Regions from separate parts of the Cellulosimicrobium sp. BMG9.22 genome, predicted to be linked through region 1. Evidence: predicted binding sites of a transcription regulator. Region 1 holds the regulator's gene; each other region holds the start of a gene.
What was found. Region 1 encodes LexA, which represses DNA repair genes until DNA is damaged. Its sites were predicted from a motif close to TCGAACANNTGTTCGA; they were not measured.
Positions count from the first base shown of each region.

Region 2: a site for LexA is predicted at 5,980-5,995, ahead of imuA' (DnaE2-dependent mutagenesis accessory factor ImuA'). Genes of this name have one in related genera too.
Region 3: a site for LexA is predicted at 966-981, ahead of recA (recombinase RecA). Genes of this name have one in related genera too.

Region 1 covers NZ_JBZGBY010000017.1:9,898-19,754, forward strand. Annotated here, with positions in the region: gene hflX (GTPase HflX) at 1-1,540, shown strand, start outside; gene AC4H2H_RS12440 (ATP-dependent DNA helicase) at 1,694-3,790, shown strand; gene AC4H2H_RS12445 (L-lactate dehydrogenase) at 3,838-4,842, shown strand; gene lexA (transcriptional repressor LexA) at 4,907-5,635, opposite strand; gene AC4H2H_RS12455 (LysM peptidoglycan-binding domain-containing protein) at 5,975-6,334, shown strand; gene nrdR (transcriptional regulator NrdR) at 6,725-7,312, shown strand; gene AC4H2H_RS12465 (aldo/keto reductase) at 7,322-8,377, opposite strand; gene AC4H2H_RS12470 (DUF5302 domain-containing protein) at 8,523-8,717, shown strand; gene serA (phosphoglycerate dehydrogenase) at 8,787-9,857, opposite strand, start outside.
Region 2 covers NZ_JBZGBY010000002.1:246,699-256,555, reverse strand. Annotated here, with positions in the region: partial or broken gene AC4H2H_RS02995 (PEP/pyruvate-binding domain-containing protein) at 1-593, opposite strand, end outside; gene AC4H2H_RS02990 (DNA-binding protein) at 652-1,038, shown strand; gene AC4H2H_RS02985 (hypothetical protein) at 1,214-1,678, shown strand; gene helR (RNA polymerase recycling motor ATPase HelR) at 1,871-4,078, shown strand; gene AC4H2H_RS02975 (winged helix-turn-helix transcriptional regulator) at 4,085-4,471, opposite strand; gene AC4H2H_RS02970 (NAD-dependent epimerase/dehydratase family protein) at 4,583-4,795, shown strand; gene AC4H2H_RS02965 (NAD(P)-dependent oxidoreductase) at 4,792-5,220, shown strand; gene AC4H2H_RS02960 (YbaK/EbsC family protein) at 5,230-5,808, opposite strand; gene imuA' (DnaE2-dependent mutagenesis accessory factor ImuA') at 6,076-7,038, shown strand; gene AC4H2H_RS02950 (DNA polymerase Y family protein) at 7,035-8,681, shown strand; gene AC4H2H_RS02945 (PHP domain-containing protein) at 8,674-9,857, shown strand, end outside.
Region 3 covers NZ_JBZGBY010000008.1:113,783-123,639, reverse strand. Annotated here, with positions in the region: gene recA (recombinase RecA) at 1-756, opposite strand, end outside; gene AC4H2H_RS08445 (MBL fold metallo-hydrolase) at 1,068-1,952, opposite strand; gene AC4H2H_RS08440 (alkaline phosphatase family protein) at 1,949-4,135, opposite strand; gene AC4H2H_RS08435 (DUF3046 domain-containing protein) at 4,206-4,439, opposite strand; gene AC4H2H_RS08430 (Lhr family helicase) at 4,538-9,499, shown strand; gene AC4H2H_RS08425 (DNA-formamidopyrimidine glycosylase family protein) at 9,553-9,857, shown strand, end outside.

The DNA.
Region 1 (9,857 bases):
GACCCCAGCGAACCCCACCGCGGCTCAGGACGAGCCGACCGGCGTGACGCGGGACATCGCGAGCGACGTCGTGGCACGGGTGCTCGCTCGGGCCGGGACGGCGCGCGCCGAGGGCGGCACGGTCCACGCGGAGCACGACGGCGAGCAGCTCGAGCTCGCGGAGCGCAGCGCGCTGCGGCGTGTCGCGGGCCTGTCCACCGAGCTCCAGGACGTCACGGAGGTCGAGTACCGGCAGCTGCGCCTCGAGAAGGTCGTGCTCGTCGGGCTGTGGAGCCCGGGCTCCGACCCGCGCGAGGACGGCGCGCCGTCGTCCGCGGAGGAGGCGGAGATCTCCCTGCGCGAGCTCGCGGCGCTCGCCGAGACGGCGGGCTCCCAGGTGCTCGACGGCATCATCCAGCGGCGGGCGAAGCCCGACCCGGGGACCTATCTCGGGTCCGGCAAGGCCGTGGAGCTCGCCGACGTCGTCGCGGCGACGGGCGCGGACACGGTCGTCATCGACGGCGAGCTCGCGCCCTCGCAGCGGCGTTCTCTCGAGGACATCGTCAAGGTCAAGGTCATCGACCGGACCGCGCTGATCCTCGACATCTTCGCCCAGCACGCGAAGTCGCGAGAGGGCAAGGCCCAGGTCGAGCTGGCCCAGCTCGAATACCTCCTGCCGCGCCTGCGCGGCTGGGGCGAGTCGATGTCCCGCCAGGCCGGTGGCCAGGTCGGCGGCGCCGGCGCGGGCATGGGCTCGCGCGGTCCTGGTGAGACGAAGATCGAGCTCGACCGGCGGCGCATCCGCAACCGCATGGCCAAGCTCCGCCGTGAGATCCAGGCCATGGCTCCGGGTCGCGAGACGAAGCGCGCGTCGCGCAAGCGGCACGCCGTCCCCGCCGTCGCGATCGCCGGGTACACCAACGCCGGCAAGTCGAGCCTGCTCAACGCGATCACGGGTGCGGGCGTCCTCGTCGAGAACGCGCTGTTCGCGACGCTCGACCCGACCGTGCGCCGCACGCGCACCGAGGACGGGCGCGTCTACACGCTCGCTGACACCGTCGGCTTCGTCCGCGCGCTCCCGCACCAGCTCGTCGAGGCGTTCCGCTCGACGCTCGAGGAGGTCGGGCAGTCCGACCTGCTCCTGCACGTCGTCGACGCGTCGCACCCGGACCCCGAAGGTCAGATCGCCGCGGTGCGCCACGTGCTCGCCGACATCCCGGGCGTCGAGGAGGTGCCGGAGGTGATCGTCCTCAACAAGGCCGACGTCGCGGACCCCGAGACGATCGCCCGGATCCGTCGGCGCGAGCGGCGGACCGTCGTCGTCTCGGCGCACACGGGCGAGGGGATCGCGGCGCTGCGCGAGCTCATCGCGCTCGAGCTGCCGCGCCCCGACGTCACGATCGACCTCGTCGTGCCCTACCACCGTGGCGACCTGGTGCACCGCGTGCACACCGAGGGTGAGATCGACCACGAGGAGCACACGCCGGAGGGCACGCTCCTGCGGGGTCGTGTCGCCGAGGCGCTCGCGGCCGAGCTCACGGGAGCCGCGGCCGGAGTCTGACGCACGCACAGGACGACCCCGGGCCGGCACACCGACCCGGGGTCGATCCGCGCGTGCCCTCGTGGGCCGGCGTCCACAGGGGGCCGACGGCGCGTCGGTGCGCGACCGTAGACTCGGTGGGTGCCCCCCTCCCGTGCCTCCGCCCGACCCGTCGTGGACCACGCCGACCTTGCGGACGACGCCGGACAGGTCGGCGAGACGGCACCGGCCGCGGCGCCGGTGCCCGAGGTCGACGCGCTCCTCGACCTCGCGGTCGAGCGGCTCGGTGGCGCACGACGCGACGGGCAGCACGCGATGGCCGCTGCCGTCACCGCGGCGATCGAGGGCACCGAGCACCTGGTCGTCCAGGCGGGCACCGGCACGGGAAAGTCGCTCGGCTACCTGGTCCCGGCCGTGCGGCACGCGGTCGCGACGGACGAGCGCGTCGTCGTCTCGACGGCGACCCTCGCGCTCCAGCGCCAGGTGATCACGCGCGACCTCCCGCTCGTCGCGGACGCCATCGCCGACCGTCTCCCGCGCCCTGCGTCGATCGCGCTGCTCAAGGGCTGGCACAACTACCTCTGCGTGCACAAGATCGCGGGCGGCTACCCGGTCGACGAGCCCACGCTGTTCGACCTGCCCGGCGAGTCCGCGGGTGCCGCAGACCACCCGGCCGCCCGGGGCGGGACGAGTGCGGCGGCGCTCGGCGAGCAGGTCGTGCGCCTGCGGGAGTGGGCCGACGAGACGCCGACGGGGGACCGCGACGACCTCGTGCCCGGCGTGAGCGACAAGGCCTGGCGACAGGTGTCCGTCACGGCCCTCGAGTGTCTCGGCCAGCGGTGCCCGCTGCTCGCGGAGTGCTTCCCCGAGCGCGCGCGGGCCACGGCGCGCGAGGCCGACGTCGTCGTCACGAACCACGCGATGCTGGGCATCGCGGCGATGGGTTCGCCCGGCGTCCTGCCCGAGCACGACGTGCTCGTCGTCGACGAGGCGCACGAGCTGGCCGACCGCGTGACCGCGGCGGCGACCGTGGACCTGTCCGTGCCCGCGATCGAGAGCGCCGCCCGGCTCGCTCGCCGGCACGCCGGCGTGCAGACCGACGCGCTCGACGCGGCGTCGGCGGCGTTCGGGACGGTCGTCGGCGCGCTGCCGGCCGAGCGGTTCCCGGACGGGCTGCCGGAGGACGCTCGCACGGCCGTGGCCGCCGTGCGCGACGCGGCGCGCGAGGTGCTGTCGTCGCTCAAGCCCGAGACGGGCGTCACGAAGCCCGCACAACCCGACACCGGTCTCAAGATGGCGCAGTCGACGATGCTCCAGCTCTTCGAGGTCGCCGAGCGCATGGCCGCCGACCCCACGGGCCACGACGTGCTGTGGTGCTCCCGCCCCGGCGAGGGCGGGTGGTCGGCCGACCGGTTCGGGGAGGGCGCGAGCCGCCTGCACGCCGCGCCCCTCGGCGTCGCAGGGCTGATCCGCACGCATCTGCTCGCGGAACGCACGGGCGTGTTCACCTCGGCCACGCTCGCGCTCGGCGGGACGTTCGACCCCGTCGCGCGGACGTTCGGGCTCGGCGGCGGGGCCGACGGCGAGAACGAGGACGCGCCGCGGTGGCGCGGCCTCGACGTCGGCAGCCCGTTCGACTACGCGCGCCAGGGCATCCTCTACGTCGCGAAGCACCTGCCGACCCCGGGGCGCGACGCGGCGACGGAGCACCAGCTCGACGAGATCGCCGCGCTCGTCGAGGCCGCGGGAGGTCGCACGCTCGGGCTGTTCTCGTCGCGGCGTGCCGCGGTCGCGGCGGCCGAGGCGATGCGCGAGCGCCTCGACGTGCCGATCCTGTGCCAGGGCGACGACCAGCTCCCGACGCTCGTCAAGGAGTTCGCCGCCGACCCGGCGACGTGCCTCTTCGGCACGCTGTCGCTGTGGCAGGGGGTCGACGTGCCGGGACCGTCCTGCCAGCTCGTCCTCATCGACCGGATCCCGTTCCCCCGTCCGGACGACCCGGTGAAGTCCGCGCGCGCCCGAGCCGTGGAGGCCTCGGGCGGCAACGGGTTCATGCAGGTCTCCGCCACGCACGCGGCGCTGCTGCTCGCGCAGGGTGCCGGGCGGCTCGTGCGCTCGACCCAGGACCGCGGCGTCGTCGCGGTGCTCGACCCGCGACTGGTCACCGCACGCTACGGCACGTTCCTCACCCGCTCGATGCCCGGCTTCTGGCAGACGACCGACCGTGACGTCGCCACCGCTGCGCTCCAGCGTCTCGTCGCCCTAGGCTGAACGCCTCAGCGACGACCAGCGACGACCAGCCACGACACGGAGACGACATGACCACGAGCACGTCCTCGCAGGCCACCGGACCGACCGCGCGCGCGGCGGGCGGCGCGCGCACCACCAAGCTCGCGATCGTGGGAGCCGGAGCGGTCGGGTCCACCCTCGCCTACGCGGCGCTCATGCGCGGTGCGGCACGGACGGTCGCACTGCTCGACGTCAACCGCGCCAAGGTGGAGGCCGAGGTCCTCGACCTCCAGCACGGCATCCAGTTCATGCCGATGGCCCACGTCGAGGGTTCGGACGACGTCGCGGTCTGCGCGGACGCGGACGTCGTCGTGGTGACGGCGGGTGCCAAGCAGAAGCCCGGCCAGTCGCGCCTGGATCTCGCCGAGGCGACGATCGGGCTCGTGCGCACGATCCTGCCGGGACTCGTCGAGGTCGCCCCCCACGCGACCTACGTCATGGTGACGAACCCGGTCGACATCGTCACCTACGCGGCGCTCAAGGTCTCCGGTCTCCCACCGCAGCAGCTGTTCGGCAGCGGGACGGTGCTCGACTCGTCACGGCTGCGCTTCCTCGTCGCCCAGCACTGCGGCGTCGCGGTCCAGAACGTCCACGCCTACATCGCGGGGGAGCACGGGGACACCGAGATCCCCCTGTGGAGCTCCGCCACGATCGGCGGGACACCGCTCCTCGACTGGCCCGGGCTCGGCGGCAAGACGCCGCTCACGGCGGACGTGCGTGAGCAGATCGCGCACGAGGTCGTCCACTCGGCCTACCGCATCATCGAGGGCAAGGGTGCGACGAACTACGCCGTCGGGCTCGCCGGGACGCGCATCATCGAGGCGGTGCTCGGTGACGAGCACCGCCTCCTGCCGGTCTCGTCGCTGCTCGAGGGCGACTACGGCATCGACGACGTGTGCCTGTCGCTGCCGACCCTCGTCGACCGGCGCGGTGCGGTCGAGCGCATCGAGGTGCCGCTCTCCGACGACGAGCTCGCGGGCCTGCGCGCGTCGGCCGACTCGCTGAGGAGCGTCGCCCGGCGCTTCGGACTCTGAGCGCCGCGGGCTGAGCCCACCGAGGGCCCGGTAGCCGTAGTCGGCCACCCGGCCCTCGTCGTGGTCAGAGGCTGCGCAGCACCGAGACGACGCGCCCGAGCACCTGCGCGTCGTCGCCGGGGATCGGGTCGTACGCGGCGTTGCGCGGCATGAGCCAGACGTGCCCGTCGGCGCGGCGCAGGCTCTTGACCGTCGCCTCACCGTCGATCATCGCCGCGACGATCTCGCCGTTCTCGGCGACCGGCTGCCGACGCACGACCACCCAGTCGCCGTCGCAGATCGCGGCGTCGATCATCGAGTCGCCCTGCACGCGCAGGAGGAACAGCTCGCCCTCGCCGACCAGCTGGCGGGGCAGCGGGAAGACGTCCTCGACCAGCTGCTCGGCGAGGATGGGACCGCCTGCGGCGATCCGTCCGACGACGGGCACGTACGACGGGGCCGGGTGCGCCTCGTCGTACTCCGGCGGGGAGGACGTGCCGGGGAGCGCGGTGGCGCGGCGGGAGTCGTCGGGCTGGACGACCTCGATGGCCCGGGGCCGGTTCGGGTCCCGGCGCAGGTACCCCTTGCGCTCGAGCGTCATGAGCTGGTGCTTGACCGACGAGGGGCTCGTCAGGCCGACCGCCTCGCCGATCTCGCGCATGCTGGGCGGATAGCCGCGCTGCTCGACGCACGCCCTGATCGTCTCGAGCACGAGGCGCTGGCGCGGCGTCAGCCCGTCGCCCCCCGCCGAGCCGTCCGGGAGCTCACGCACCTCGGCGAGCCCCCGTGCGCTGTCCGTGCCTCGTCCCGCCATGGTCCGCTCCGCCCTCGTCCGTCGCTGGCCGCGGAGCTCGACTGCGGGCTCCCGGCCACCCTCACCCGGGACGAGCGCCCCGGGTTCGGCCGTGCCGGAGCGTCCAGGTGTGGACATGTCCGGCGAACCGACCTGACCCCAGGCTAGGGGAGAGCGCGACACGAATCAAACATCTGTTCGAGCATGTCTCGACTCCGTCGGCCGTTCGTGATAGACCTTCGTACAGATGTTCGACGTACACGTGTTCGACCGACGCCTCGTCGGCGGACGCACGACGGGGCTCGCGGGGCGGATCGACCGGGGAAGGCGATCCGCCCCACGAGCCGGGACGGAGAAGACATGAGCACGATCACGCTGCCGGCGTCCGGGCCGGCCGTCTCGCGCGAGAGCCGTCGGGCGCCCGGCGGTCGGCTTCGCCTCACGCGCCGAGGGCGGGTGGTGCTCGTCGTGCTCGTCGCGCTGGTCGCCCTGCTCGCCGCCCGGGTCGGTTCCGCGGTGGCGGGTGCGCCCGGTGAACCCGTCGAGGTGCGGGTCCACGTGGTGTCCGCGGGCGAGTCCCTGTGGGGTCTCGCCGCCGCCGTCGCCGACCCGGGCGAGGATCTCCGCGACGTCGTCGGCGGCCTCGTCGAGCTGAACGAGCTCCCGTCGGCAGGGCTCCAGGTGGGTCAGCGGGTGCTCCTGCCGGTCGATGGCGCATGACGCGGGTCGGGCTGCTCGCCGCCCCTGCGCGCCGGATGTGACCGAGGACACGTCTCGCGCTGGCGGCGAGTGGGGCTCGGGGGGTTGCGGAGACGATTAGGGTGACCTAAGTTAGTATCACCTCACACGCCGGGCCGGGGGGCTGGGCGAGAGGCGAGGAGCACGCGGTCCACCGCGACTCCTGCGCACGTCGACGCGCGTGAGGCGAGACACGCGCGAGATGGGGACGGGGGCGTCCCGACGGGGGCGGTCGGAATCGACCGCCCCCGTTCTGCTGCCGCCCGCGGTCAGCCCCTTCCGTTCCGCGTGTTGCACGCGCGCACCGCGACGGCTTACGTTCGACGCGCCGACGCCGACGGCGCCGGCGTGATCCCGCGGAGGAGCCCGCCCATGCACTGCCCGTTCTGCCGCCACGCGGACTCCCGAGTCGTCGACTCGCGCACCTCCGACGACGGCGCGTCGATCCGTCGCCGGCGCCAGTGCCCGGCGTGCAACCGCCGGTTCACGACGATCGAGACCGCGAGCCTGTCCGTCGTCAAGAGATCGGGTGTCACCGAGCCGTTCTCGCGGGAGAAGATCGTCAACGGCGTCCGCAAGGCGTGCCAGGGTCGCCCGGTCAACGAGGACGATCTCGCGGTCCTGGCGCAGAGGGTCGAGGAGACGATCCGCGCGAGCGGGAGCGCAGAGCTCGACGCGTACGAGATCGGTCTCGCGATCCTGGGCCCGCTGCGCGAGCTCGACGAGGTCGCCTACCTCCGGTTCGCGAGCGTCTACCAGGCGTTCGACTCCCTCGAGGACTTCGAGAGCGCGATCACCTCGCTGCGGGTCGAGCGGGCCGAGCGTCGGCGTGCGGCGTCCGGGTCGGGCGACGCCCTCGACGGCGAAGGTCCCGACGGCGAAGGTCCCGGCGGCGAAGGTCCCGGCGGGGAGGGCCCCGGTCCCGACGACCACGTCGAGGAAGCGGCGTCCGCGCGCTGACCACGCCGCCTACAGGTCGCTCGACCGGGCGGCCCAGATGTTGATGCCGCTGTCCGCGGGGATCGCCCTGACCGCGCCGAGCTCCTCCGCGGTCAGCGGAGGAACCTCGAGCGCCGCGAGGTTCTCGTCGAGCTGCTGGGTCGAGCTCGCGCCGAGGAGCACGGACGTCACGCGCTCGTCGCGCAACGCCCATGCCACGGCCGTCTGGGCGAGCGACCTCCCGTTCGCGCGGGCGAGCCGGTCGAGCCGGCGGACGTGCGCGAGGTTCTCCTCGCGCAGGAACTCGCGCCGGAGCGGTCCGCCGCGCGCGGCGCGCGAGGTCTCGGGCACACCGCCGAGATACCGGTCGGTGAGCATCCCCTGCGCGAGCGGTGAGAAGGCGACGACACCGGTGCCGGTCTCGCCGGCCACGTCCAGCAGGCTCCGCCCGGCCGCGTCCGCCGGGTCCGGTTCCTCGATCCAGCGGTTGAGCATCGAGTACGAGACCTGGGTCACGACGAGGTCGACGCCGAGGCGTGCGGCGACGTCGAGCGCCTCCCTCGTCCGGCTCGCCGAGTACGACGAGATGCCGGCGTACCGGGCCCGACCGGAGCGCACCGCCGTCGCGAGAGCGCCGACGGTCTCGGTGAGCGGCGTCGTGGGGTCGAACCGGTGGCTGTAGAAGATGTCGACGTGGTCGAGACCGAGCCGTCGCAGCGAGGCGTCGAGGGAGGAGAGCAGGTACTTGCGCGAGCCGCCCTCGCCGTACGGGCCGGGTCCCATGCGGTAGCCCGCCTTGGTCGTCACGACGAGCTCGTCGCGCACGGGCCGCAGCTCGCGGGCGAGCAGCCTGCCCAGCGACTCCTCGGCCGCGCCCCCGGGCGGGCCGTAGTTGTTCGCGAGGTCCAGGTGGGTCACGCCGCGGCCCACGGCGTGCAGGACGATCTCACGCTGGGTGGCGGCAGGGTCGGCGTCGCCGAAGTTCTGCCAGAGCCCCAGGGAGAGGGCCGGGAGCGTCAGGCCGCCGCGACCGAGCGGCCGGTGCGGGATCGGCACGTGGGCGGTCGGGGACGGCGTGGACGGCACGGCCTCGACGCTACCGGACCCGGCACGTGGCGGCGGCTGCGCCACCGGCGAAATCAGGTGGCGCTGCCGGGAGCGGTGCGAGACCCTGGCCGTGGGCCCGCCTGGTCGGGCCCGTCCACATCCCCCACCGACGAGGAGCCCGCCCATGGCGTCCGACGCGCAGCAACCTGCTGCAGACACTGCACCGACCGACGAGGCCAAGGCGAAGTTCCGTGAGGCGCTCGACCGCAAGAAGGCGGCGCAGCACCGGACGGCGGACGGCGAGACGAACACCGGTTCGGTGCACGGCTCGGAGACCGTCGGGCCCGTCCAGCGCACGTTCCGCCGCAAGTCCGGCTGACCCGCCGCACGGACCGTTCCGTCGTCCGGCTCCCCGCTCGGGGGGCCGGACGACGTGCGTCAGGGCCCGTCAGTCGAGGACGCGCAGCGCGATCGTCTGGTCCATGCCCGCGAGGGCCTCGATGACGGCGGGCTCGACGCGCGAGCCGACGTCCGTGACGACGTAGCCGAGCTCGCCGCGGGTCGCGAGGAGCTGGCCCTCGATGTTGGTGCCGTGCTCCGCGAGGGTCGCGTTGACCGCGGCGAGCACACCCGGCGTGTTGCGGTGCAGGTGCGTGATGCGCGTGATCCCGGTGGTCTGCTCGAGCGCGAGGTTCGGCAGGTTGACGCTCAGCGTCGTCGAGCCGGTGGTCAGGTAGTCGCGCAGCTTCGCCGAGACGAACTGCCCGATGGCCTCCTGGGCCTCCTCCGTCGACCCGCCGATGTGCGGCGTGAGGATGACGTTCGGCAGGCCGCGGAGCTCGGAGTCGAACGCGTCGCCCTTGCGCTTCGGCTCGTGCGGGAAGACGTCGACGGCAGCGCCGGAGACGTGGCCGGCCACGATCGCCTCGCGCAGGGCGCCGTAGTCGACGACGAAGCCGCGCGAGAGGTTGAGGAAGATCGCGCCCGAGCGCATGCGGGCGAGCTGCTTCGCGCCGAACAACCCGGCGTTCCCCTCGCGCCCGTCGACGTGCAGCGTCACGACGTCGGCCTGCTCGAGCAGCTCGTCGAGCGTGTCCATGCGGCGCGCGTTGCCGAGCGCGAGCTTCTCGGCCGTGTCGTAGAAGACCACCGACATGCCGAGGTTCTCGGCGACGACGGAGAGCTGGGTGCCGATGTTGCCGTAGCCGACGATGCCCAGCGTGCGGCCGCGCACCTCGTGCGCACCCTCCGCGGACTTGTCCCACCGGCCCTCGTGCAGGGCCTTGTCGCGCTCGGTCAGGCGGCGCGTCAGCGCGATGATCTCCGCGAGCGCGATCTCGACCACCGAGCGCGTGTTCTGGAACGGCGCGTTGAAGACGGCCACGCCCTGGGCCGCGGCGGACCGCAGGTCGATCTGGTTGGTGCCGATGCAGAACGCGCCGAGCGCCACCAGGTCGGGGGCGTTCTCGAGCACGTTCGCGGTGACGTTCGTCTTGGACCGGATGCCGAGCAGGTGGAC
Region 2 (9,857 bases), on a different contig from region 1:
TTGTCGGCGACGGTCCGGGTGACCGGCCCGTCCGCGGCGGCGACGCGGTACGCGTCCGGGGTGACCGTGCCCCCGACGACGCTCGGCCCGAGCCCCCACGACGCCTCGATCCGGGTCGTGCCGTCGGGGTCGGCGGGCGTGAACATCACGCCGGAGACCTCGGCGTCCACGAGGCGCTGGACGAGCACGGCCATGGCCGGAGCGCCGGGCGACCGGTCGAGGCCCGAGGTGCCCCGGTACGCGACGGCACGTGGCGAGTGGAGCGAGGCCCAGCAGGCGCGGACGGCGTCGGCGACCTCGTCGGCGCCGCGCACCCCGAGCACGCTCTCGTGCTGCCCCGCCGCGGACGCCGCTGCCGTGTCCTCGCCGGATGCCGACGACCGCACCGCGACGGGCGGGTCACCGAGGGACCCGAGGCCGGCGGCGAGCGCGTCGAGCAGACCGACAGACAGCGCGCCGGCGGTTCCGCGAGGGGCGTCGAACGGGACGACGAAACCGTCGGGCACCGGCACGCCCGCGCGCAGCAGGGCGCCCAGCGCGGTCGCCTTGCCGCCACTGGTGCTCGCCGTGGCGTCCCGCAGGCGGACGATCATCCGGCGTCCCTTCAACAGAACATTGACAACGTTTCGTTGATTCTGCAGGATCGACCGCATGACACGCAAGCACGACGTCACGAGGGCGGACCACACCCAGGCGCGCCGCGAGCAGGACGCGCGCGAGCACCTCCTCGCGCTCGGCGCCGACGCCCTCGGCGACCGCCCGTGGCGACCGGCGTCCGTGCCGCCGTCGGCCGTGGACCTCGCGCACTTCGCGCTCTGGCGGTCAACCGACCTGGCTCCCGACGGCGTCCTCGCCGCGCTCACGCTGCTCCCCGCCGCGCGGGCCGAGGTCGAAGGTCTCGAGGCGGGCCTGCTGTTCACCGCACGCAGCGCGGGCCTGACCTGGGCCCAGATCGCCGACGCGACGGGGTTCAACTCCCCGCAGGCGTGCCAGCAGCACTACGGGCGGCTCACCGCGCGGCAGGGCGCGGGATCGTGACCCGCGACTCGGCCACCGACCTCCTGGTCCTGCACGCCGTGCGGATCACCGGGTTCGCCGGCTCCGCAGCGGTCGCCGGCCGCTTCGGGCTGGACCTGGCGGTGACGGTCGACCTGCTGCGCGACGCCGAGGCGCGCGGCTGGGTGGACCACGCCGCCTTCGCGGGCCTGGAGGGGTGGTCGCTGACCGGGGCCGGCAGGGCCGAGAACGAGCGTCGGCTGGCGCGCGAGCTCGCGAGCTCGCGAGCACCGGTGCCGGCGACGAGATCCGCGAGGTGTACCGCGAGTTCCTCCCGTGGAACGCGAGGCTCCAGCGCGCCTGCACCGACTGGCAGCTGCGCCCCGTGGTGGGCGACCGGCTCGCGGCCAACGACCACACCGACCCCGTGTGGGACGCCCGCGTCCTCGACGAGCTCGCCGCGCTCGATCGCGCCCTGGCCCCGCTCGTCGACCGCCTGCGATCCGTCCTCACCCGGTTCGGCGGGTACGACGCGCGGTTCTCTGCCGCGCTGGAGCATGTTCTCGCGGGGGACGGCGGCTGGGTCGACCGCACCGACGTCGACTCCTGCCACCGGGTGTGGTTCGAGCTCCACGAGGACCTCGTCGCGACCCAAGGTCTCGACCGCGGCGCGCCCGTCTGACGCTGCGCCGGGGCGCGTCGCCGGTTCCGGGTGGCCGGCAGGCGACGGGCACGAAAAGGGAGGCCGACCGGCCTCCCTTTCCAAGGTATAGCGCACGGGGGGCCTTGCGGCAAGGCCCCCTCCAGGGCGCAGAATCTGGCGATCGTGCGCGGACCGACGTCCGCGCCCCCGTGAGAGCCCGGACCGGAGCTGATGACCTTGACCGCTGCGCCCACCCGCACCTTCGACCTTCCCGACCGCCTCGCCGCCAAGGCCGAGCCCACGCTCGTCGACGCCGACGAGCGGCACTTCGCCGCGATCGCGGCGAGCCTCGAGCACTCCGTGGCCGACCTCTCGGAGCGCCTCGACGCGGCGCGCCGCGCGCCGGGCGGGTCCGGCACGGAGGCGCTCGAGCGCGACCAGGAGGTCCACCGGCTCAGCGCGCGCCTGCGGCTCCTGCAGCGCTACGGCGTCGACCTGTGCCTGGGCCGCATGACGTTCGCCGACGGCTCCGCCCCCGTCTACGTCGGCCGCGTCGGTCTCACCGACCCGGCGGGGGAGCGGCTCCTCGTCGACTGGCGCTCGCCGGCGGCCGAGCCCTACTTCGCGGCGACGCCCGCGCACCCGATGGGCCTCGCGGCGCGGCGCCGGTACCGCTGGACGCGCGGGCGCGTCACGGACTACTGGGACGAGGCGCTCGTGCCCGACGGCGCGGGGTCGAGCGCGGCGCTCGACGACCAGTCGGCGTTCGTCGCGAGCCTCGGTGCGAGCCGGTCGCCGCGCATGCGGGACGTGCTCGGCACGATCCAGGCCGACCAGGACGCGATCGTGCGCGCGGGGTCGCGCGGCGCGCTCGTCGTCGACGGCGGGCCGGGCACGGGCAAGACGGTCGTCGCGCTGCACCGCGCCGCGTACCTGCTGTACGCCGATCCGCACGTGGGCGAGGGGCGCGGCGGCGTGCTCGTGATCGGGCCGAGCCGCCCCTACCTCGGGTACGTCGCCGACGTGCTCCCGAGCCTCGGCGAGGAGGGCGTGCAGACGTGCACGCTGCGCGACCTCGTCCCGGAGGGCGCGACCGCGCGCGCGGAGGCCGACCCCGAGGTCGCGCGCCTCAAGGCGTCCGCCGCCGTCGTCGCGGCGATCGAGCCGGCCGTGCGGTTCTCCGAGCGCCCGCCTGCGGAGGGCATGGAGGTCGAGACGCCGTGGGTCGACGTCTGGCTCTCCACGGCCGACTGGGCGGAGGCGTTCGAGTCGATCGACCCCGGCACCCCGCACAACGAGGCGCGCGACGACGTCTGGGCTGCGCTCGTCGAGATCCTCGTGGACAAGGCGTGCGGGGGAGCCGCGGAGGACGCCGTGGACCTGTCGGCCGACGACGTGCGCCGCGCCCTGCGGAGCCACCGCGCGCTCGGCGCCGCGTTCGACCGCGCGTGGCCGCTCGTCGAGGCGACGGACCTCGTGGCCGACCTGTGGTCCGTGCCCGCCTACCTGCGCCTGTGCGCGCCGTCGCTCACGCCCGAGCAGGTGCGCGCGCTGCAGCGCGTGGACGCGAGCGCGTGGACGACGGCGGACCTGCCGCTGCTCGACGCCGCGCGCCGCCGCCTCGGTGACCCCGAGGCGTCGCGCCGCCGTCGACGCAACGAGGCCGCCGCGGCGGCCGAGCGCGCCCGCATGGACGACGTCGTCGACCACCTCCTCGCGACCGACGACAGCGAGCTCGGCGTCATGCAGATGCTGCGCGGCCAGGACCTGCGCGACGCGCTGGTCGACGACGGCGCACTCGTCACGGCCACGCCCGACCGGCTCGCTGGGCCGTTCGCGCACGTCGTCGTAGACGAGGCGCAGGAGCTCACCGACGCCGAGTGGCAGATGGTCCTGAGCCGCTGCCCGTCGCGCAGCGTCACGGTCGTGGGGGACCGGGCGCAGGCGCGGCACGGGTTCCCCGAGACGTGGCGCGAGCGCCTCGAGCGCGTCGGCTTCGATCGCGTCGCCGAGGCGTCGCTGCACGTCAACTACCGCACGCCGCAGGAGGTCATGGCCGCGGCGGAGCCCGTGATCCGCGCCGCCCTCCCCGACGCCAACGTCCCGACGTCGGTGCGCAGCACGGGCGTGCCGGTCGCCCACGGGACGGTCGCCGACCTCGACGCGATCCTCGACGCCTGGCTCGCCGAGCACACCGACGGGACGGCGTGCGTCATCGCCGGCGCCGGATTCGTCGAGACGTTCGCCACGGCGACTGGCGGGACGTCCGACCGGACGTCCCGCGTGCGGTCGCTGACGCCCGAGACGGCCAAGGGCCTCGAGTTCGACCTCGTCGTGCTCGTGGACCCGCACGCGTTCGGCGAAGGCTTCGAGGGGGCTGTCGACCGCTACGTCGCGATGACGCGCGCGACCCAGGAGCTCGTCGTCCTCACGTCGTGATGCCCGTCACGGCGTGGAGGCGCCGTGGGCGAGCGGCGCGCCCTCGTCGAGCACGTCGTCGAACCGGTCCCGGGCGTCGTGCACGGCGGAGAGGTTCTGCCGGCTCCACGCGCACAGCGCGTCCAAGGGCTCGAGGAACGACGCCCCGAGCGGTGTGAGGGAGTACTCCACCGTGTTGGGCGTCTCGCGGTGGTCCGTGCGATGCACGTGGCCGTCGCGCTGCATGCTCGCGAGAGTCTCGCTCAGCACCTTCGCGGAAACACCGTCGAGAGATCGCCGCAGGTCGCCGAAGCGGTGCGGCCGCTCGGCGAGCCGCCTGAGCACCATGGGCACCCAGGTGCGGCGATACCCGATCGGGACGACGACGTCGCATCTCGTGGGGCGCGGGGTCACACCGTCGATCCTAGGGTGCCCGGGCGGTCACGTTGCGGTAACCACGTGCCCGCTCCCTAGTCTCCGAGCGGCGCCCGAGAGCCGGGTGCGTGACGGACGTGGAGGACTGGCATGCGGGTCGTGGTGTTCGGTGGGGCCGGAAGAGTGGGACGTCGGGTCGTCGACGAGGCGCGGCGGAGGACGATCGACGTCGTGCCCGTCGTGCGCACGTCGCGCCCGGACAGCGACCCCGCGGGAGCCGTCGCGGGTGACGTGACCGACAGCGCGTCGATCAGCGGGCTCGTCCGGGGGCGGACGTCGTCGTCCACGCGGCGTTCGCCCTGACCGGCGAGCCGCACGACTTCTCGACGCGTGCGATCAGCGCCCTCACGCACGGGCTCGCCGAGGTCGGCGTGCGGCGGCTCGTCGTCATCGGCGTCGGGACGACGCTCCGGGTGCCGGACGGGTCGATGGTCTTCGAGACGCCGGGAACTCCTCCCCAGGTCACGGAGTTCTCCGCGGCCCGGGCGGGCGAGCTGGTCGCCCTGCGCCGGTCGGTCGACCTGGACTGGGTGGTCCTCACGCCCCCGCCGACCTACCTCGACGACACGGCCGAGCGCACGGGCCGGTACCGCACCGCCTCGCCGGTGCTGTCGTCCGACGACGCGGGTGCGGTGCTGTCCACGGCGGACCTCGCCGTCGCGGTCGTCGACGAGATCGTCTCCGCCGGCCGGCACGCCCGAGAGCAGGTGGCCGTGCTCCCGGCATGAGCCGGGACCTCAGGCGGGGACGGCCAGGTCCTCGACCGCCTCGACGCCCGGCAGGCGTCCGAGCAGCGCGCCCGGGAGCAGGAGCTTCGATCGGCGGACCCCGCTGCCGATCAGGGCGAGCTCGCCGTCGGTGACCACGCGCGCGTCGACGAGCACGCGCCAGCCCGCGGGCAGCCCGACGGGCGTGATGCCGCCGTACTCCATGCCGGACTCGGCCGTCGCCCGCTCGGTCGGCAGGAACGACGCCTTGCGCACGTCGAGGAGCTTGCGGACGCGCGTGTTGACGTCGGCGCGCGTGTGCGCGCGCACGACCGCGGCGGCCACCCGCTCGTCGCCCCCGCGCGCGCCACCCACGACGACGCAGTTCGCCGACGCCTCGACGGGCAGGTCGAACGCGTCGTTGAGCGTCGCGGTGTCCGCGAGGCCGGGGTCGATCTCCGTCACGGCGACGAGCGACGCGACGCCGGGGTCGGCCTCGGCCCACCGGCGCAGCGCGTCGGCGGTCACGGGGGCCACGAGGTCGAGATGGTCGAGGGCGGGCTCCCAGGTGAGCGAGCCGAGCGTGGGCAGGGTGGCGCGGGCATCCATGCCCTCAGCCTGCCACCTCGTCGACCAGGCGGGTGGCCCTGAGGTAGAGGTCGAGGGTTCCTGCAACCTTCGAGTGGGGATCGAGGGTTGGGGTGGGCATCTCGGACGAAGCAGACGGTGGCGACCTGCGGAGTTGACACCCCCACGGTAGGGGTCGTTCACTGGAAATGTTCGAACATCTGTTCGACTGGCGGAGTGTCGGCTTGACTCCTCCGTGCATCCTCGGCGCGTGTCCGTGCGCCGGTCCGAGCACCACCGGGAGGCGAGATGACCGTTCTCGCCGACCCGGCCGAGCGGACGAGCTCCGCACCGGAGGAGCGGGTCCGGCAGGACAAGGCCGAGCAGGCCCGCGTCACGCTACGGCGTGCGGAGGAGCGGACCGGCGTCCGTCGGCACCGCCCGGTCGCTGTCCCTGTCCCGGCCGGCCTGTCGGCAGACCCTGTCGCGCCGACGGCGCCGTCGTCCGCGCGTCCGCACCCCGTGCCCACCCGCTCCCGCGCCGGGGCGGTCGTGCCGGACGCGATGCCGGACGAGCGGGTCTGGCCGGTCCACGACGCGCTCGCCCCGCTCCTGCCGCTCGGCGCCCTGCAGCGCGGGACCGTCCTCGCCGTGCGCGGCTCGACGAGCCTCCTGCTCGCGCTCGTCGCGCGGCCCTCCCGGTCCGGCGCGTGGACCGCCGCGGTCGGGTTCCCGGCGGTCGGGCTGCTCGCGGCCGCCGACGTCGGGGCGGACCTCGACCGCGTCGTGCTCGTCCCGCGCCCCGGCCCGGACGCGGCGCTCGCGATCGCTGCGCTCGTCGACGGGCTGGACGTCGTGGTCGTCGGGCCCGACGCCGCCCTCACGGACACCGACCGTCGCCGCCTCGCGGCGCGCGCCAAGGAGCGCGGGGCGCTGCTCGTCGCCGCCGCGGCGTGGCCCGGCGCGCACGTCGCCCTCACGGTCACGGGCGGCCGGTGGTCCGGGGCGGATCACGGGGCGGGCTGGCTGCGGCGCCGCTCGCTCGTCGTCGAGCGTGCGGGCCGCGGGGGCGCCGCACGCCCCGCCCGCGTCGTGGTCGAGCTGCCGCTCGGCCACGAGGACTGGCCGGCGTTCCTCGCCGAGCGCAGCGGCACGCTCCCCGACGCCGCGTCCGTCGTCGAGGCGGGCGCCGCCGTGCGCACGGGAGAGGCCGTCGACCGCACCGAGGTCGAGGACCGCGCCGACCGTCCCGGGCTGAGGCTCGTCGGATGACCGCGACCCCGACCCGGACGGCCGCCCTGTGGGTGCCGGACTGGCCGGTGCTCGCCGCGATGGCGGTCCGCGACGTCCCCGCGCACGTCCCCGCCGTGACGCACGACGGCCGCCGCGTCGTCGCCGTCTCGGCCACCGCGCGAGCGCACGGCGTCCGCCGGGGGATGCGCCGCCGTCGGGCCCGCGAGTGCTGCCCCGAGCTCGAGCTGCTCGACGTCGACGACGCGCGCGACGCGCGCGAGTTCGAGCCCGTCGCGCTCGCGGCCGAGACGGTCGTCGCGGGCCTGGAGATCACGCGCCCCGGGCTGCTGCTCCTCCCGGCGTCCGGAGCCAGCCGCTACCACGGGTCGGACGCGGCGCTCGCGGAGGCGCTCGTCGCGCGCGTCGCCGAGCACACCGGGCACGAGTGCCAGGTGGGCGTCGCCGACGGGATCCTCGCCGCGGTGCTCGCCGCGCGCGCGTCCGCCGTCGTCGCGTCCGGCGGGTCGCCCGCGTTCCTCGCCCCGCGCCCCGCGCGCGAGCTCGTGCACGTCGCCGCCCGGCCCGACGCCGCCGTCGCGATCGACGAGCTCGTCGACCTCCTGGGCCGGCTCGGCGTGCGCACCCTCGGGACGCTCGCCGCGCTGCCGCCCGCGACCGTCGAGGGCCGGTTCGGCGACCTCGGCGCGTGGGCGCACCGGCTCGCGCGCGGCGAGGACCTGCGCCCGCCCGCGCGCCGCCGCGTCGAGGCCGACGTCGCGGTGAGCGCCGAGCTCGACCCGCCCGCCGAGCGCGTCGACGTCGCGACCTTCGCCGCGCGCCGCCTCGCCGAGGACCTGCACGACCAGCTCGTCGCCCGGTCCCTCGTCGCCGGCCGGCTGCGCATCACCGCCCGGACCACCGAGGGGGACGACCTCGAGCGCACGTGGCGCCTCGACGGGCCGGGTGCGATGAGCCCCGCGCGCCTCACCGACAAGGTGCGCTGGCAGCTCGAGGGCTGGCTCACCACGACGAGCGTGCGCGCCGCCCGGTCCGCGCGGCGCGGCGGGGGAGAGGGCTCGCCCGGCGGGGCGAGCGTCGTGCCCGACGCCGCGCCGCTCGCCCGCCTGTCCCTCACCGCCGAGGAGGTCGTCCCCGCCGGGGCCGAGCAGCCGCGCCTGTGGGGCGCGTCGAGCGGCGAGGACGCGCGCGCCCACCGCGCCCTCGGCCGCGTGCAGGGCATCCTCGGCGGCGACGCCGTCCTTCGCGTGCAGGTCCAGGGCGGGCGCGACGCGACCGACCGCCTGCACCTCGTGCCGTTCGGGGAGGACGTCGCGCGCCCGCGCGACCCCGCCCTGCCGTGGCCCGGCGCGCTGCCGAGCCCCGCCCCGGCGGTCGTCCCGGTCGAGCCGCAGGACGTCGTCGTGCTCGACGGCGCGGGGCGGCCCGTCGTCGTCGACGCGCGCCTCGCGATGAGCGGCGAGCCCGCGAGCGTGCGGTGGCCCGGTCCGGACGACCCTGACGCCGCGGTCGTGGACTGGGCGGGGCCCTGGCCGCTCGCCGAGCGCTGGTGGACCCCCGCGCCCCGGCGCCGCGTGCACGTGCAGGTGCTGCTCGACGACGGCCGCGGGCTGCTCCTCGCGAGCACGCGCGGGCGCTGGACCGTGGAGGGGCTCTATGACTGACCGAACGACCGCCCCCCGGTACGCCGAGCTGCACGCCCACTCCGCGTTCAGCTTCCTCGACGGCGCGTCCCACCCCGAGGAGCTCGCCGCCGAGGGCGCGCGGCTCGGGCTGTCCGCGCTCGCGATCACCGACCACGACGGCCTGTACGGCGTCGTGCGGTTCGCGGAGGCCGCGCGCAAGGTCGGGCTGCCCTCGGTCTTCGGCGCCGAGCTGCACCTGCCCGCACCCGTGCCCGCCGGCGCGCCCGTCCTCGACCCGCCCACCGGCGTGCCCGTCCTCGACCCGCCCACCGGCGTGCCCGACCCCCGATCGACCCACCTGCTCGCCCTCGCGCGGGGCCCCCAGGGCTACCGCAACCTGTCGCGCGCCATCGCCACCGCGCACCTCGCGACCGGGACCAAGGGCGCCGCCCGCTACGACCTCGACACGCTCGGCGAGGAGGCCGCCGGGCAGTGGCTCGTGCTCACCGGGTGCCGCAAGGGCGCCGTCCGGCGCGCGCTCGTCACCTCCGGGCGCGCCGAGGCACGCCGCGAGCTCGACCGGCTCGTCGCCGTCTTCGGCGCGGACAACGTCGCCGTCGAGATCACCACGACCGACGACCCGCGCGACGCCGACCTGCACGCCGCGCTCGCCGACCTCGCCGCCGACGCCCGGCTCCCGCTCGTCGCGACCACCGCCGCCCACTTCGCCCGCCCGCACGACGCCGACCTCGCGGGGGCGCTCGCGGCCGTGCGCGCCCGCTCCTCGCTCGACGACATGGACGGGTGGCTGCCCGGCGCCCCGACGGCCCACCTGCGCTCGGCGGCGGAGATGCTCGCGCGCCACCACCGGTACCCGCAGGCCGTCGCGACGGCCGCCGCGCTCGGGGACGAGTGCGCGTTCGACCTGCACCTCGTCGCGCCCGACCTCCCGCCGTACCCCGTGCCGGACGGGCACACCGAGGCGACCTGGCTGCGTGAGCTCGTGTGCCGCGGCGGCGAGAACCGCTACGGGCCGCGCGAGGCGGAGAGGATCCCGGGGGCGTGGGCGCAGATCGACCACGAGCTGCGCGTCATCGAAGACCTGAACTTCCCCGGCTACTTCCTCGTCGTCTACGACCTCGTCGAGTTCTGCCGCGTCCACGGCATCCTCGCGCAGGGCCGCGGCTCGGCCGCGAACTCCGCCGTCTGCTACGC
Region 3 (9,857 bases), on a different contig from region 1:
CATCTTGTTCTTGACGACCTTGACGCGGGTGCGGTTGCCGACCGCGTCGGTGCCCTCCTTGAGCGTCTCGATGCGCCGGATGTCCAGGCGGACGGACGCGTAGAACTTCAGCGCCTTGCCACCGGTCGTCGTCTCGGGCGAGCCGAACATGACGCCGATCTTCTCGCGGAGCTGGTTGATGAAGATCGCGGTGGTGCCCGTCGAGCTCATCGCGCCGGTGATCTTGCGCAGCGCCTGGGACATGAGCCGGGCCTGCAGGCCCACGTGGCTGTCGCCCATCTCGCCCTCGATCTCAGCCTTGGGCACGAGCGCCGCGACCGAGTCGATGACGATGATGTCGAGCGCGCCGGAGCGGATGAGCATGTCCGCGATCTCGAGCGCCTGCTCCCCCGTGTCGGGCTGGGAGACGAGGAGGGCGTCGGTGTCCACGCCGAGCTTCTTGGCGTAGTCGGGGTCGAGCGCGTGCTCGGCGTCGATGAACGCCGCGATGCCCCCGGCGCGCTGGGCGCTCGCGACGGCGTGCAGCGCGACGGTCGTCTTTCCGGAGGACTCCGGCCCGTACACCTCGACGACGCGCCCGCGCGGCAGGCCGCCGATGCCGAGCGCGATGTCGAGCGCGATGGATCCGGTGGGGATGACCTCGACGGGGGCGCGGCCCTCGTCGCCGAGGCGCATGACGGAGCCCTTGCCGAAGCTCCGGTCGATCTGGGCGAGTGCGGCCTCGAGCGCCTTGTCGCGGTCTGCGGGTGCGGGCATGTCGGTCACCTTCGTGGACGGGGCGCCCGGTGCGTTCCGGATCGCCGTGCTCTTGTGCGTCGGGGTCCGCGACCCCGGACGGTTCAGGTCTGTCGTTCTCGTCGGGCCCGACAGTACGGGCAGCCACCGACACGCACCGCGACCCTGTGGATCGTCGCCCAGAAACCCGTGCGGGCACCGTCGCGACGAGCGGCTGTGCACAACTCTAGCCGAACACGTGTTCGATTCGCCCCCACGTGATCCTCGGCGTGTCCTGTCCTCGCCGAGAAGTCAGCATCCGCCCTCGTTCCGCACGTTTCCGGGGCGGATGCTCACGTCTCGACGGCCTCGACGGGCTCGGACGACCACGACTCCCCCGGCCGGAGCACCACGGCACAGGTCCCCGGCGCCTCGCGGTGGACCGCCGCCTCGAACGCGGCGCCGGCATGGTCCATCCACCCCCGAGGCAGGTCGCGCCCGCCCGGCGCGTGCAGCGTCCCCCAGTGCACGGGGATCGCGACACGGACCCCCACCTCGGCGCAGACCCGCGCCGCCTGGACCGGGCCCAGGTGCCCGCCGGACAGCCGCGGCCCCCACCCCGACACGGGCACGAGCGCGACGTCCACCGGGCCGCCCGCCCGCTCGGGCAGGTGGACCATGCCGGGGTAGCGCTCGGTGTCGCCGACCGCCCAGAGCCGCAGGCCGCCGTCGGGACGAGCGCCCGCGTGCACGCGGCCCTCGGACGGGCCGGACTCCGGACCGGCGCCGACCCGGACGAGGTGGCCGTTCGCGGCGTTGGGCCGGTGCGGCATCGGTCGGTGGCCGTGCACGGCGGGCACGAGCCGGACCGCGACGCCCGCGGCCGCGTCACCCACCGGCCGCCAGTCGTCGTCCAGCCCGACGCCGCGCAGCCCCCGGCCGCGCAGCCAGCGCGCGTTGGCGGGCGCGGTGAGGACGGGGACGTCGTCCCCCAGGAGCCGCAGCGAGCGCAGCTCCGCATGGTCGTGGTGCAGGTGCGACAGCAGGACGGCGTCGCTCCCGCGCCAGGTCCCGGCCGGCCGGTCGCCACGGCGGCGCAGGAGACCGGCGTGGCGGTGCAGGAGCGGGTCCGTGACGAGCCGGACGGCGCCGCCGGGCCCGACGGCGTCCACCACCACCGTCGAGTGCCCGAGCCACGTCACGGTCACGCCCGGCGCGCCGCCGGCCGCCGCCCTCACGCCGCGCCACCGTCCCGTCGCGAACCGTCGGTCGCACCCGCGCGCGGGCGGACGCCGAGGTCCTCCAGCCAGGCCACGAGGCGCCGGTGCACGGCCTCGGCGCCGACGAGCATCGGCTCGCCGTCGACGTCGTCGAGCTCGCCGGCGGGCAGGGCGAGGTGCGCGGGATGGACGAGCACGGCCTCGTTCTGCGCGCCTCCCAGTCCGCCGTGCGACCCGACGAGGCCCTCGAACGCGTGCACCATCCCGACGTCGTCGACGCGCGAGACGAGGACGAGGTCGCCCGCGTCCTCGAGCCGTGCGACGCGCAGCAGGTCTGCCGCAGCGCGCGACCCGTACGGCGCGAGCGGGTCGTCGCCGTCCACCTGACCGGCGCCGAGGTCGTGCCGCCCGGTTCGACCGTGCGCGACGACGGACCCGTCCGCCCCGCGCGTCACGACGACGCCGACGGCCGGGCACGCGAGCAGCCCCGGGACGAGCGCCGGCCACCGCTCGCGCACCTCGCTCCCGGTGAGCCGGCGAGGCGCACGCGGGAACCAGACCATCCCGAGGTTGCCGGAGCCGACGACGGCGACCTCCGGCAGCTCGGGCACGACGGCGTCCGACTCCTCGGTGCCCGCCTGGCGCTCGGTCCGGTCGGGCCCGACGAGCATCCGCCCGCTCCCCTCGCGGTCCTCGCCGGGACGCAGGGCGTTGAGCGCGGTGTTCGCGGGCCCCCACTCCTCGCTGTCGGGCGCCGTGGCACGACGGCGCCCCTCGGCGTGCGCGGGCCGCTCGCCGCGCGCGGGGAGCGGGTCGTCGAGGGCCATGAGACGCCGGACCTCGTCGAGGAACGACCGGCCCACGACCTGCTCGAACGTCGACCCGAGCGACTGGCCGTGGTCGGACAGCACGACGACGTCGTACCGGCGGGGGGAGGCCGCGGCGACCTGCTCCCACAGCCCGACGACACGGTCGAGCCCTTCGAGCGCGCGCAGCGACTCGGGGCGCAGCGGGCCGGCGTGGTGCGCGATCTCGTCGTAGTCCACCAGGTCGACGCACACGACCGGCGCGCCGCGCACCAGCTGCTCGGCGACGAGCGTCGTGCTGAGGTCGCGCAGGACGACGTTCGTCGCTGCACGCAGCACGGGGTACCAGCCGAGGCGCGAGACCCGGGGCTCGACCCCGCGCACGGCCTGCTGCCACCCCTGGTAGAGCTCCTTGACGAGCTCGCCGAGCGCGACGACGACCGCGCGCACGAGCACGAACGGGCTCGCGAAGAAGCGCACGAACATCTGGCCGGGCCCGAGCCCCGACGTCGCGCGGCTCATGACGAGGAGGTTCGTGGCGGCGTCGCCGGAGAACATCGTCGAGACCGCGACCCCACCGCCGGCGAGCAGCCCGGCGCCGTCGCTCGTGCGCGCCTCGACGGCCGCCGCGTCGGCGGGCCGGTTCGTCACGACCAGCCGGCCGAGCTCGCGCGACCACCAGCGGAACGCCGGGACGTGCTCGGTCGACCCGTGCAGGAGGCCGATCGTGGACGCCGGGGTCGTCGCGGGCACGCGCGCCCACCAGGTCGCCAGGTGATGGCTGCCGCTGGACAGCCAGCGCGCGAGGGTCGGGGCGAGACCGGCCTGGAGCGCGTAGTCCAGCGTGGGGCGCGCGACGCCGTCGAGCATGACGACGAGCAGGCCCGCGGGGCGCTCCCCGTCCGCTGCGGCGGCGTCCGCGGACCGGCCCGGCACTCCCGCCTGCCGTCGCGCGCGCCGCAGCAGGTCGCCGAGCACGTACTCGTTGTCGCTCGCGCCCACGAGCCACCGGCCGAGAGCCATGAGGACCGCGGCGAGCACGAGCACGGCGAGCACGTCGGCCCACGAGCCGCTCCGGAACCCGGGCAGGTACGTCAGCGCGACCCACGCGACGACGAGCTGCGCACCGATCCCCGACACGAGCGCGCCCACCACGCCGAACCGTTGCGCGACGCCCCGCAGCGTGGGGCGCACGACGACGTCCCCGACCCCGACCGCGAGCGCCGCGAGCGCGAGCGCCCAGGGGTTCGCGACCTCGACGCCCGGGACGACCGCGATCGCCAGGCCCAGCCCGACGGCCGTCGACACGAGGGACCACGCGGCCCCGCGCACGTCCGCGGCGGTGACGCGTGCCGCTCTCACGGACTGGCCGGTCGGACCGGACGGGGAGGTCATGCGGCCATCATGGTCGAGCACGCCGCGCGCCGCCCGGGCGGCACGCGTCCGTCACCCCGGCCACACCCGCTCAGCGCGCCGGCGGCGCCTGGCGGTGCTCGTCGTGGCCCCACCGGCGCGCGTCGGGGACGTCGAGCGCGTCGCACAGGGCGTGCCACACCAGACGCGGCTCGATCCCGTCCTCGATGGCCTGCGCCGCCGTGCGGTCGCCGAGCGCCGTGATCACCTGGTCGCGCGCGAGCGTGCGCCCGTAGGCGTCGCCGAAGACCTCGTCGACCAGCTGCCAGAACTCGCGGTAGCGCACCGCCCCAGCCTGCCACGGCCTTGACCCCGAGACGCACCTCGGGTCGCCCCGTCGACCGTCCCGCGGCGCGTGTGGGTGGCGGTGGCGACAATGGAAGGGTGACCACCGACCCCCTCGAGCGCTTCGCGGCGCCCACGCGCGCGTGGTTCTCCGGTGCGTTCGACGCGCCGACACCGGCGCAGACGGGGGCGTGGGAGGCGGTGTCGGGCGACCGGCACGCGCTCGTCGTCGCACCGACCGGGTCGGGCAAGACGCTCGCGGCGTTCCTCTGGTCGCTCGACCGGATCATGGCGGGGCCGGTGGACCGGCACGTCGACGCGCGTGAGCAGCGCTGCCGGGTCCTGTACGTCTCACCGCTCAAGGCGCTCGCGGCCGACGTCGAGCGCAACCTGCGCTCGCCCCTCGCGGGCATCCGGCAGGCGGCCGTGCGCCTCGGCCTCGACGTGCCGGACGTCGTCGTGGGCACGCGCACCGGGGACACGCCGACGAGCGAGCGCCGGCGCCTCGCGACACATCCGCCGGACATCCTCATCACGACGCCGGAGTCACTGTTCCTCGTCCTCACGTCGCAGGCGCGCGCAGGGCTCGCGGGCGTGGAGACCGTGATCGTCGACGAGATCCACGCGGTCGCGGGGACGAAACGCGGCGCGCACCTCGCGGTGTCGCTCGAGCGGCTGGACGCACTCCTCGAGTCGCAGGAGCGCCCGCCCGCCCAGCGCGTCGGGCTGTCCGCGACGGTCCGCCCGGTGGACGCGGTCGCGGCGTTCCTCGGCGGGCACCGCCCGGAGGCCGACGGCGGGCGCGAGGTCGTCGTGGTGCAGCCGCCGTCGAGCAAGCGGATCGAGGTGGACGTCGTCGTCCCGGTCCCGGACCTCGCCGACCTGGCGGCGTCCGCCGTCCTGCCCGACGGCGGCGCGCGCCCGGGCACGGACGCCGGGCTCCCCCCGCTGCCGCCGGGCGAGCCCGACCTGTCGGGACCGGCGACGTCGCGGCCGTCCTCGGGCTCCGGTCCGCGACCACCCCGCCCGTCCGTGTGGCCGCACGTGGAGGAGCGCGTGGTGGACCTCGTCGCCGAGCACCGGTCGACGCTCGTGTTCACGAACTCGCGCCGCGGTGCCGAGCGCCTCACCGCCCGCATGAACGAGCTCTGGGCGGAGCGTCAGGGCGAGCAGGTCCTCGACCCGAGCACGGTCACCGCGGCGCAGGTGCAGGCGCAGTCCGGCGCGAGCTCGGGGATCGAGCCCGTCATCGCGCGGGCGCACCACGGGTCGATGAGCCGCGCGGAGCGCACGCGCACGGAGACCGAGCTCAAGGACGGGCGGCTGCCGGCCGTCGTCGCGACGTCGAGCCTCGAGCTCGGCATCGACATGGGCGCGGTCGACCTGGTCGTGCAGGTGGGTGCGCCGCCGTCGGTCGCGTCGGGGCTGCAGCGCATCGGGCGCGCCGGGCACCAGGTGGGCGCGGTGTCGCACGGGGTCGTGTTCCCGACGCACCGCGGCGACCTCATCCCCTCGGCGGTCGTCGCCGAGCGCATGCGCACGGGCGGCATCGAGGAGCTGCACGTGCTCGCGAACCCGCTCGACGTGCTGGCGCAGCAGGTCGTGGCGATGGTCGCGGTCGACGAGTGGACGGTGGCGGAGCTGGCGACGGTCGTGCGGCGCAGCGCGCCGTACGCGCACCTCGGCGACGCCTCGTTGCACGCGGTGCTCGACATGCTCGCGGGGCGCTACCCGAGCGAGGACTTCGGCGAGCTGCGCGCGCGCATCGTGTGGGACCGCGCGTCCGGACGGCTCACCGGGCGTCCCGGCGCGCTGCGGCTCGCGGCGACGAGCGGCGGCACGATCCCCGACCGCGGGCTGTACGGCGTGTTCCTCGCGACCGACTCCGCCACGGGCGGCGTCGCCGGGGACCCGGACACCGCGGGCGGGCGCGCGCCGCGCGGCGGCAAGCGCGTCGGCGAGCTCGACGAGGAGATGGTCTACGAGTCGCGCGTCGGCGACACGTTCACGCTCGGGTCGAGCACGTGGCGCATCGAGGACATCACGCCCGACCGCGTGCTCGTGACGCCCGCCCCCGGGATCCCGGGCCGCCTGCCGTTCTGGAAGGGCGACTCCCCCGGTCGCCCGGCCGAGCTCGGGCGCGCGCTCGGCGCGTGGGTGCGCGAGACGGACGCGCTCGCGGCGCGCGACCCCGAGGCGGCCGCGGAGCGCCTGGGCGCCGCCGGCCTCGACGCGTGGGCCACCGACAACCTGCTCGCCTACCTCACGGAGCAGCGCACCGCGACCGGCCGCGTCCCCGACGACCGGACCGTCGTCGTCGAGCGGTTCCGGGACGAGCTCGGCGACTGGCGCGTCGTCGTGCACTCGCCGTACGGCGCGAAGGTGCACGCGCCGTGGGCGCTCGTGCTCGCCGCCCGCCTGCGCGAGCGGTACGGGGTGGACGCCGCGGCGATGCACGCCGACGACGGCATCGTGCTGCGCCTGCCCGACACGGGAGACTCGTGGCTGGAGGGGGCGAACGACGGCGGCGCCGGCGGGCTCGGCACGGATGCCCAGGTCGTCCCGGTGGAGGACCTGCTGCTCGACCCCGACGACGTCCTCGAGGCGGTGCGCGACGAGCTCGGCGGGTCGGTCATGTTCGCCTCGCGCTTCCGCGAGGCCGCGGCACGCTCGCTGCTCCTGCCGCGCCGCCGTCCGGACCGGCGCCAGCCGCTCTGGCAGCAGCGCCAGCGCTCGGCCCAGCTCCTCTCGGTCGCGTCCCAGTACCCGGAGTTCCCCGTCGTGCTCGAGGCGGCGCGCGAGTGCCTCCAGGACGACTTCGACGTCGCGGCGCTCACCGAGCTCATGCGCGACCTGGCCGCCGGCCGGGTGCGTCTCGTCGAGGTGACGACCCCGACGCCGTCGCCCTTCGCGCAGTCGCTGCTGTTCGGGTACACCGCCCAGTTCCTCTACGACGGCGACGCCCCGCTCGCCGAGCGCCGTGCGGCCGCGCTGTCGCTCGACCCCGCCCTCCTCGCGGAGCTCCTCGGTGGCGACGGTGTCACCGCCCAGCTCGCGGACCTGCTCGACCCCGAGCAGATCGAACGCACGGAGGCCGAGCTCGGCGCGCTCGCTCCCGACCGTCGCGCCCGGCACGCCGAGGACCTGTGGGACGTCCTGCGGCGGCAGGGACCCCTCACCGCGGACGAGGCCGCCGACCGCACCCGCGAGGACGTGCGCGCCGCCGCTCCGGAGTGGCTGCGCGAGCTCGAGGCCGCGCGCCGCCTGATCCGCGTGCGCCTCTCGGGCGTGCCGGCGGAGCGGGCGCAGCAGTGGGCCGTCGTCGAGGACGCCGGACGGTTGCGCGACGCTCTCGGCGTCGCCCTGCCCGTCGGGATCTCCGAGGTGTTCACCGAACCGGTGCCCGACCCGCTCGGCGATCTCGTGCGGCGCCACGCGCGCACGCACGGCCCGTTCACCACGCACGACGTCGCGACGCGCCTCGGCCTGGGCGTCGCCGTCGTGCTGGGCGTGCTCGAGCGGCTCGAGGCGGCGCGCCTCGTCGTGCGCGGTCGGCTGCGCCCGGAGTCGATCGGCGGCACGGGCGACGACTGGTGCGACGCCGAGGTGCTGCGCGTGCTGCGCCGTCGCTCGCTCGCCGCCCTGCGCGCCGAGGTCGAGCCCGTCCCGGCGGAGACGCTCGGCGTCTTCCTGCCGCGGTGGCAGGGCCTCGGGGCCCTGCGCGGCCTGGACGGCGTGCTGCGCGTCGTCGAACAGCTCTCCGGCGCGGCGGTGCCTGCGTCCGCGCTCGAGACCCTGGTGCTCCCCGCTCGCGTGACGGACTACGTGCCGACGATGCTCGACGAGCTCACCACGACCGGTGAGGTGGTCTGGTGCGGGCACAACGCCCTGCCCGGCTCCGGCGGAGGAGACGGTCTCGTGAGCCTGCACCTCGCCGAGTGGGCCCCGCTCACCCTGCCCGAACCCGGCGAGCTGCCCGCCGACGGGCTCCACGCGGCCCTCCTGGACCTGCTCCGCGGGTCCGGGGGCTTCTTCCTGCCGGTGCTGGCCGAGCGGGCCGACGCCGAGGTGCCGGCGACGCTCGACGCGCTGTGGGACCTCGTGTGGTCGGGGCACGTGACGAACGACGGGCTGGGAGCGCTGCGTAGCCGGCTCGGGACGACCGGCGGGGTCCACCGAGCACCGCGTGCGCCCGCTCGCGCGCGCCCGATGGGGCGGTCGCGGTTCGCCGGGATGCGCCCGCGCGTCTCCCCGGACACGACGCTGCGCGGGGGCGGCGGGCGGTGGTCGGCGCTCCCCGAGCGCGAGGAGGACCCGACGCGGCGCGCGCACGCGCTCGCGCGCGTCCTGCTCGACCGGCACGGGGTGCTCACCCGCGCCGTCGCGCCCGCCGAGGGGGTCGCCGGGTCGTTCCGCCCGGTCTACCGGGTGCTCACCGAGCTCGAGGCGACGGGCGCGGCGCGGCGCGGGTACTTCGTCGAGCACCTCGGCGGGTCGCAGTTCGCGCTCCCGGGCGCCGTCGACCAGCTGCGGACCGACGGGCAGGACCGGGAGCGCGCGATCGGGTCCGGGTTCGGCGGCCTCGCGGACGACGCCGACGGCGCCGGGGCCCCCGCACCGGGCAGCACGGCGCGGGCCACCGGGACCGGACCTCGGCCGGGAGCCCTCCTCCTCGCGGCGACCGACCCCGCGAACCCCTACGGCGCCGCGCTGCCGTGGCCCGCCCGCGTCCTCGCCGAGGGCGACACCGCCCGCGGCCACCGGCCGGGTCGCAAGGCGGGCGCCGTCGTCGTGCTGTCCGACGGCGACCTGGCGCTGTACGTCGAGCGGGGCGGGCGCTCGGTGCTGTCCTTCGTGGACGGCCCGCGGCTCGACGAGGCGAGCGCCGAGCTCGTGCGCGCGGTGCGCGCGGGCCGGCTCGGGAAGGTCGTGGTGCAGCGTGTGGACGGGGTCGAGGCGCTCGCCGGCGCGGGCATCGCCAGCACCCCGGCCGACGCGGCCGTGCGCGCCCTGCTCGACGCCGGGTTCCGTCCCACGCCGAGCGGCCTGCGGGCTGCCTGACATGACCGGCACGACGAAGCACGTGACCGGCTCGGCGCACGACGGGCGGGGCCGTGCCCGAGGGTGACGTCGTCCGGCTCACGGCGGCACGCCTCGACGAGGCGTTGGCCGGCCGCGAGCTCGTGCGCGCCGAGCTGCGCTGGCCGAGCGCCGCGGAGGCAGGCCTCGCCGGGCGCACGGTCGTCGCGAACGTCCCCTACGGCAAGCACCTGTTCACGCGGCTCGACGACGGACGGTCGCTGCACACCCACCTGCGCATGGAGGGGTCGTGGCGGATCGCCCGCACGGGCGCACGTGAGGCGCGCGGCGCCGAGCCGTTCGTCCGGGTCGTGCTGGCCAACGCCTGGTGGACCGCGAT